Azotobacter salinestris: one gene and its partner. The protein of the gene in region 1 interacts with the protein of each later gene in a pairwise test. Links are inferred from orthologs where the notes say so. Each region holds a gene or a part of one and is shown on either strand. Other genes may lie near its edges.

Region 1 (5,084 bases):
TCTACGAGGAGGGCCACGTAGGGCGCGCCGCAGAGCGCCTGAGCCTGTCTCAGCCGGCGCTCTCGCAGCAGATCCGCCACCTGGAGACGGACCTCGACGTCAGCCTCTTTCAACGTACCGGCAAGCGCCTGCTGCCGACCCTGGCCGCACAGACCCTGTACAGCTATGCGGTACCGCTGCTGGAGGGCCTGGAGCGCGCTCGCGATGCACTGCGCGCCTTCCGCGGACAATCGGCGCACAGCCTGGCGGTCGGCGTGCTGCAGACGGTCAGCGCCAGCCTGGTGCCGCCCCTGCTGGAGCGCCTGCGCCAGGCTCAGCCGCATTTGGTGGTGCAGCTCTACGAGCTGTCCGGCATCGACATCGAGCGGCGCCTGCTGACCGGCACCCTGGATATCGGGATCGGCTTCCTGCCGCCGCGGCAGCCTGGATTGCACAGCCTGCCGCTATACGAGGACGAGTTGCAGCTGGTGATTCCGGAAAAGCATCCGCTCAAGGAGTTCAAGAAGGTTTCCGTGGCCCAGGCGGCGGAGTTGCCGATGTTGCTGCTCGGCGAAGAGTTCCGCGTACGGCAGATCTGGCAGGAACAACTCAGCCTGCTCGGCCGGCGCCCGCAGGTACAGGCCGAGCTGAACCACATGAACAGCATCCTCGACAGCCTGCCGCACACGACCCTGGCCACGGTGCTGCCGGGCTGCTCGCGGTCGCTGCACAGCCATCCGGACCTGCTGTGGAAGCCGCTCAGCGAACCGCGCATACCGCTGAAGGTGGGACTGGTCTATCGCGATGCACAGCGCCAGCAGGGCATGGTGGATCTGCTGCGCTCGCTGCTGGAAGGAATGCCCGGCCTTCACCAGGCCCACGGCTGAGTGCGGGTGCGCCCCGGGGGCACAAAAAAGAAAACCCCGCCAAAGCGGGGCCTTGCAGACTGATTCTGACGTCCGTGACTCTCTCCGCCATCCTGGCAGGACTTCCTCGATCATCCCTGAACCATCCCTAGCATGCGGCGCATCCTGCGCACATCGTCCCTGAACAAGGCCATCCTGGCGATCGTCCCTGAGTTCGCATCCTGCGCCAACCATCCCTGCGACATCACCCTCCCGGTGAATTCTCGACCACATCCCTGCCGGTCGATGCGCCTCCTGCGCGACTTCCCTATCACCCGCCATCCTGGCGGAAATTGCGACGCCTTCCATGTTTTTCGATGCGCTTCCTGCGCGACGTCCTTGAGCAATAGAGTAGGCATCCCCCCACTGGAGAAACAGTGGCGATCACCATCGCACCATGTAAGCCTTTACCTACATGTCCCCCCGGGCTGCCCCGCCTGCCCCCCCCCGAGACCATGCCTGCAACCCTTGGCACACATGATGCAGATCTTCTGGCAAAGGGTTTTGGGGACCCCGGTACAGGCAGGCCGGGAGCTCCCCTCTTTTATGCCTCCAGCCGGCCCAGCGGGCGCCTGGCTTGACCATCCGGGCCCATCCTCCGGCAGCGTCGCCACTGCCAAGCCCTGTCGCAGCATGCACAGCCCGTGGGCAAGGACGGTGCACCGGAGGCGGCAGGGGTGCAGCGACAGGGTAGAATGCCGCCTCCCCGCCTGGAGCTGTGCATGTTTCACGTCATCCTCTTTCAACCGGAAATCCCGCCGAATACCGGCAACATCATCAGGCTCTGTGCCAACACCGGCTGCAGCCTGCACCTGATCGACCCGCTGGGCTTCGAACTGGACGACAAGCGCCTGCGCCGCGCCGGTCTGGACTATCACGAATACGCCACCCTTAAACGCCACACCGACCTGTCCGCCTGCCTGGAGAGCCTCGGCCGGCCACGCCTGTTCGCCTTCACTACCAAGGGATCGCAGCCCTATCACCGCGTGAGCTACCGGCGCGGCGACGCCTTCCTGTTCGGCCCGGAAAGCCGCGGCCTGCCGCAGGAAATCCGTGAAAGCCTGCCGCCGGAGCAGCGCCTGCGCCTGCCGATGCGCCCCGACTGCCGCAGCCTGAACCTGTCGAACACGGTGGCGGTGGCGGTCTACGAGGCCTGGCGTCAGCTCGATTTCGCGATGGACTGAGCGGAAACGAAAAAGCGCCCCGCAGGGCGCTTCTCTCGGCAGGGCTGCAGCCTTACTGCACCGTGCCCGATGCCTGGCCCTCGGCCTGCATCCGCGCCAGCTCCTGGGCATAGAGCACGTCGAAGTTCACCGGTGCCAGCATCAGGGCCGGGAAGGAGCCGCGTACGACCAGGTTGTCCAGCGCCTCGCGGGCATAGGGGAAGAGCAGGCTCGGGCAGAAGGCGCCCAGGGTGTGGCCCATCGCCTCGGCATCCAGGCCCTTGATCAGGAAGATGCCGGCCTGCTGCACCTCGGCGATGAAGGCCACCTCCTCGCCGGTCTTCACGGTGACCGAGAGGGTCAGCACCACCTCGTAGAAGTCACCGCCGGTCAGCGCCTTCTGCTTGGTGTTCAGATCCAGCTGGACGCTGGGCTTCCAGTCCTGGCGGAAGATCTCCGGGGCCTTCGGGGCCTCGAAGGAAAGGTCGCGCACATAGATACGCTGCAGGGAGAATTGGGCGTTCTGGCCGTCTTGTTGTGCGGCGCCGTTGCTAGCTTGTTCAGTCATGGCAGAGCCTTGTTCGATTTGCGGATTCAATCCTCGAGCAGCGCGTCCAGGCGGCCCGCGCGCTCCAGGGCATGGAGATCGTCACATCCACCCACATGGGTATCGCCGATCCAGATTTGCGGAACCGAGGTGCGTCCGGCCTTGCGGGTCATCTCTGCGCGCAGCTCCGGTCTGCCGTCGACGCCGATCTCCTGGTAGGCGACGCCTTTCCTGTCCAGCAGTTGCTTGGCCCGAATGCAGTAGGGGCACCAGGTGCTGGTGTAGATGACGACTTTCGGCATGGCTCCCTCACTTGACCACGGGCAGGTTGTCCCCACGCCAGGTGCTCATGCCGCCGGCCAGCCGGGCCGCGTTGAAGCCGGCCTTCTGCAGGTCGCGACAGGCGACTCCGGCGTGCTGGCCCATGGCATCGACCACGATGAGGGTCTTGGCCCGGAACTTTTCCAATTCGGCCATGCGGCTGGCCAGCTTGTCGTAGGGGATATTGAGGGCATCGACAATGTGCCCGCCGGAGAACTCCTTGTGGGCACGCACATCCAGCACCAGGCCCTGGCCCCCGTTGACCATCGAGGTCAACTCGCCGCTGCTGAGGCTACGACCACCGCGACGCAGCTCGGTCACCAGCAGCAGGACCAGCAGGACGACCAGGAGGCCGACGAGGATGTAGTGGTTGGAAGCGAATTCGATCAGCTTGGGGACCATCGGGAAGTTCCAGAGCGGTAAAATCCCGGCAGTATACACAGCCCCCCAGGCCGGCTGAACCCGCCAGCGCGGCGGCAGTCAATGGCAATGACGCTGCGCCCCGCGAAGCAGTAGACTGTCGCCCCTTGCTCGCCACGAGCTGCCGGGCGCCCATATCACCGCATCATCAGAGTCGGAACCATGACTGCCACCCCCAAACCGCTGGTACTCATCATCCTCGACGGCTTCGGTCACAGTGACAGCCCCGCCCACAACGCCATCCACGCCGCCCGCACCCCGGTCTACGACCGCCTGCTCGCCACCCGCCCGCATGGCCTGATCTCCGCCTCCGGCATGGACGTCGGCCTGCCCGACGGCCAGATGGGCAACTCCGAGGTCGGCCACATGAACCTCGGCGCCGGACGCGTGCTCTACCAGGATCTCACCCGGGTGACCAAGGCCATCCAGGACGGCGAGTTCTTCGAAAACCCGGCGATCTGCGCCGCCGTCGATCAGGCAGTCGCCGCCGGCAAGGCGGTGCACATCCTCGGCCTGCTCTCCGAGGGCGGCGTGCACAGCCACCAGGACCACATCGCCGCCATGGCCGAGCTGGCTGTGCGGCGCGGTGCCGAGAAGATCTACCTGCACGCCTTCCTCGACGGCCGCGACACCCCGCCGAAGAGCGCCCAGGCGCCCATCGAGGCGCTCGACGCCACCTTCGCGCGCCTCGGCAAGGGCCGCATCGCCAGCCTGATCGGCCGCTACTTCGCGATGGACCGCGACAACCGCTGGGACCGCGTCGCGCAAGCCTACAAGCTGATCGTCGACGGCACGGCCGAGTACGCTGCCGAAACCGCCGCGGCCGGCCTGGAAGCCGCCTACGCGCGCGGCGAGAGCGACGAGTTCGTCAAGGCCACCGCCATCGGCGCGCCGGTGAAGGTGGAAGACGGCGACGCCGTGGTGTTCATGAACTTCCGCGCCGACCGCGCCCGCGAGCTGAGCCGCGCCTTCGTCGAAGCCGGCTTCAAGGAGTTCGAGCGCCCGCGCCTGCCGCAGCTGGCCGGCTTTGTCACCCTCACCCAGTATTCGGCGAGCATCCCCGCGCCCTGCGCCTTCCCGCCGGCGGAGCTGAGCAACGTGCTCGGCGAGTACCTGGCCAACAACGGCAAGACCCAGCTGCGCATCGCCGAGACCGAGAAGTACGCCCACGTCACCTTCTTCTTCTCCGGCGGCCGCGAGGAGCCCTTCGCGGGCGAGGAGCGCATCCTGATTCCCTCGCCGCAGGTCGCCACCTACGACCTCAAGCCGGAGATGAGCGCACCGGAGGTCACCGATCGCATCGTCGAGGCAATCGAAAGCCAGCGCTTCGACGTGATCGTCGCCAACTACGCCAACGGCGACATGGTCGGCCATACCGGGGTGTTCGAGGCGGCGGTCAAGGCGGTGGAATGCCTGGACGCCTGCCTCGGGCGCGTCGTCGCGGCGCTGGAGAAGGTCGGCGGCGAGGCGCTGATCACCGCCGACCACGGCAACGTCGAGCAGATGGAGGACGAGAGCACCGGCCAGGCGCACACCGCGCACACCTGCGAGCCGGTGCCGTTCATCTATGTCGGCCAGCGCCCGCTGCGCATCCGCGACGGCGGTGTGCTGGCCGACGTGGCGCCGACGATGCTGAAGCTGCTCGGCCTGCCGCAGCCGAAGGAAATGACCGGCCAACCGCTGGTCGAGCCGGCCTGAAGCGTCAGATGCGGGCAGGCCTTCGGCCTGTCCGCCGGCTGTCCGAAGCCG
Region 2 (2,821 bases), 990 kb from region 1 along the record:
GCGCTGAGCGGCCAGAGCAGGCTGTCATGGCGCCAGGCCTGTAGCTCCTCATGGGGTGTCCGGTAGATGAAGAGATAAGTCTGCCCGGTCTTCGGACTGGTGTATTCCTGGCTCAGCTGGCGCCAGGGAAAGCGCGGCAGGTGCGGGCGATTGCCGGGCTCGGGAGGGGGCGGCGGTCGATGTTGCCGGGACAGGTCGCGGCTGGAGAGATGACGACCGGTTTCGTCGAGCACCTGGACGACGACGCGGTACTGGTTGCGGTTCTCGTCCAGCAGGGGCTGCGCGGCCAGGGCGCCCTGGGACTCATAGCGCTCGGTCCAGCGGGTGGCGAGATCCTGCATGCCGGGGTGGCGGGCGATGATCCAGGCATCGTTGTTCAGCGCCCGGCCGAGCAGCATGGACAGGCCGGCGACCAGCACCAAAGCCAGCCAGAATGCCGCGAGGATTCGCCAGAAGAGTGAATGCATAAGGGGCTCGGTGCTGGTGGCCTGTCCGCACGGCTCGCTCGGTCAATTCCGGTGCCCGGTCATCCGAACTTGAGTCAACCAACTGCACAGGCCACTGGACGGGAGCGCCGGACCGCCCGGAGGCGGTCCGGCGGGACGGACTTACTGCTGCCGGCCTTCCTTCTCGGCCTTCCACTTGCGGAACTCTTCCCACTCGGCGCGGCGCTTCTCCTGCTCGGCCTTGCGCTCGTCGAAGGCCTTCTGCTGCTCCGGCGTCAGCTGGTCGCGGAAGGTCTTCTCGGCCTTTTCACGGCTGGCCCGCAGTTCGTTCCTCATCGCTTCCTTGTCGGCCTCGGACAGCTTGTCGAGGTAGCGCTGGTTGATCTCGCGCTTCTCCTTGGCAGCTTCCTGGTAGACCTGGCGCATTGTCTTGCGCTGTTCGTCGGTCAGTTGGAGCCCGTGTGCCGGGCCCATCATCATCCCTGCCATGCCGTTGCGTTCCTTGTGATGATAGCCGTGACTCATGTCGCCGGGATGGCCCATGTCTCCGGCAATCGCGGCGACAGGCAGGGCAGCGGCGAGCAGCAGCATGGAAAGGGTCTTGCGCATGATGTGTCTCCTCGGTACGGAATCGGCTGTGTGCCGGACGAGTTCAGTCTAGGGAATGAACGGTCAGATGAGGTCAGGCGAGGGTAAAGGCTGGGTAAAGGTGCCTTCAGGCGCTGTAGTAGTAGCCCCTGCTGCGCAGGGCGAGGATGCGCGGGCTGCCGTCGGGATGCGGGCCGAGCTTCTTGCGCAGGTTGCTGACATGCATGTCCAGGCTGCGGTCGTAGAGAGTCAATTTGCGGCCGAGCGCCAGTTGCGCCAGGGTCTGCTTGTCCAGCGGTTCGCCGGGTTGGCGCAGCAGGGCTTCGAGCAGGCGGCTCTCGGAAGCGGTGAGGGCGATCTCGTGCCCGCCGATGCCGACCACGCCGCGTGCCGTGCTGAAGCACAGATCGCCCAGCTCCAGCTGGCTGGAGGAGGCCGGCGGCTGGCTGCGGCGCAGCACGGCACGCAGACGGGCAGTCAGCTCGCGTGGATCGCAGGGCTTGGCCAGGTAGTCGTCCGCGCCGAGTTCCAGGCCGAGGATGCGGTCCAGCGGCTCGCCACGGGCGGAGAGCATCAGCACCGGCAGATCCGGGTAGTCGCCGCGCAGCTGCTTGAGCAGCTCGAGACCGGAGCCGTCGGGCAGCATCACGTCCAGCACCACGGCATCCGGGGTCTTCTCGACGAGGGCGGTGCGGGCGGCATGGCCATCATGGCAGGCACGCACCTGGAAGCCTTCCTGGGCCAGCCAACTGGCCAGCAGCTCGCACAGCTCACAGTCGTCGTCGATCAGCAGCAGTTCGCTCATGATGGCGCCGGATCAGGGCAGGACCTTGTTGAAGGGTTTGACCTTGACGTCGGCATACACGCCGGCGGCGCAGTAGGGATCGGCCTCGGCCCAGCTGCGGGCGGCCTCCAGGGAATCGAATTCGGCGACCACCAGGCTGCCGCTGAAGCCGGCCGGGCCGGGGTCGGGACTGTCCACGGCCGGGTGCGGTCCGGCCAGTACCAGGCGGCCTTCCTGCTTCAGTTGCTGCAGGCGGGCAAGGTGCGCAGGACGGGTGGCCAGGCGCTTGTCCAGGGAGTTTTCCGCGTCGGTGGCGATGATGGCGTAGAGCATGTCAGTCCTTGGGTTTGGCGGCGGGGTCGGTGCCGTGTTCGTGCATGTGACGGGCGAGGAAGACTCCCTGGCCGACCAGGAACAGGACGGTCATGCCCAGGCTGCCGAACACTTTGAAGTCGACCCAGAATTCGTGGAAGGTGAAGGCGACGAACAGGTTGGCGCAGCCGCTGAACACGAAGAACGCCACCCAGGCGAGGTTCAGGCGCGTCCACAGCGGCGCCGGCAGACTGACCGCGTGGCCCAGGATGCGCTGGATCAACGGGCGGTCGCCGATGAATTGGCTGGCGGCGAAGCCCAGGGCGAACAGCCAGTTGACCACCGGCGCCTTCCACTTGAGAAAGGTTTCGCTGTGGAAGGTCAGGGTCATGCCACCGAACACCAGGCAGGCGAGCAGGGTGATCCACTGGCCCTTTTCCAGCCGGCGCTGGATCAGGAACAGCGCGCCGTAGACCAGCAGCGAGGCGAGGATCAGGACCGCAGTGGCGCTGAAGATGCCGCCGAAGGTGAAGCTCTGGCCGGCCAGTTCGACGATGCGGGGTTCCAGCTTGTAGACGATGAAAAAGAGAATCAGCGGAATGAAATCGATGAATTGTTTCACTGTGGCAGCCAGACGCGGGATGTGACGGCATAATAACAAACCTCGACAGCCGCGAAAGCCAGCGCCATG

Evidence for each region. The genes of interacting proteins can lie anywhere in the genome.
Region 2: the proteins of secB (region 1) and GCU53_RS05860 interact in binary tests that used the Escherichia coli proteins (3 or more experiments, as listed by UniProt). The link is inferred for Azotobacter salinestris from one-to-one orthologs.

What each region holds. Positions count from the first base shown.
Region 1 is NZ_CP045302.1:2,243,143-2,248,226, forward strand. Bases 869-3,846 are described here. They hold secB (protein-export chaperone SecB), read right to left. Parts: upstream 2,616-3,846; coding sequence 2,121-2,615; downstream 869-2,120. Other genes in these bases: trmL (tRNA (uridine(34)/cytosine(34)/5-carboxymethylaminomethyluridine(34)-2'-O)-methyltransferase TrmL), read left to right, coding at 1,607-2,068; grxC (glutaredoxin 3), read right to left, coding at 2,642-2,896; GCU53_RS10480 (rhodanese-like domain-containing protein), read right to left, coding at 2,904-3,317; gpmI (2,3-bisphosphoglycerate-independent phosphoglycerate mutase), read left to right, coding at 3,498-3,846. Also shown: GCU53_RS10460 (LysR family transcriptional regulator), read left to right, coding at 1-866; more of gpmI, read left to right, coding at 3,847-5,033. UniProt on the Escherichia coli protein: One of the proteins required for the normal export of some preproteins out of the cell cytoplasm. It is a molecular chaperone that binds to a subset of precursor proteins, maintaining them in a translocation-competent state.
Region 2 is NZ_CP045302.1:1,257,394-1,260,214, reverse strand. It holds GCU53_RS05860 (response regulator transcription factor), read right to left. Parts: upstream 1,840-2,821; coding sequence 1,162-1,839; downstream 1-1,161. Other genes in the region: GCU53_RS05845 (PHP domain-containing protein), read left to right, coding at 2,819-2,821; GCU53_RS05850 (septation protein A), read right to left, coding at 2,153-2,752; GCU53_RS05855 (YciI family protein), read right to left, coding at 1,852-2,151; GCU53_RS05865 (Spy/CpxP family protein refolding chaperone), read right to left, coding at 609-1,055; GCU53_RS05870 (sensor histidine kinase), read right to left, coding at 1-467. UniProt on the Escherichia coli protein: Response regulator member of the two-component regulatory system CpxA/CpxR which responds to envelope stress response by activating expression of downstream genes including cpxP, degP, dsbA and ppiA.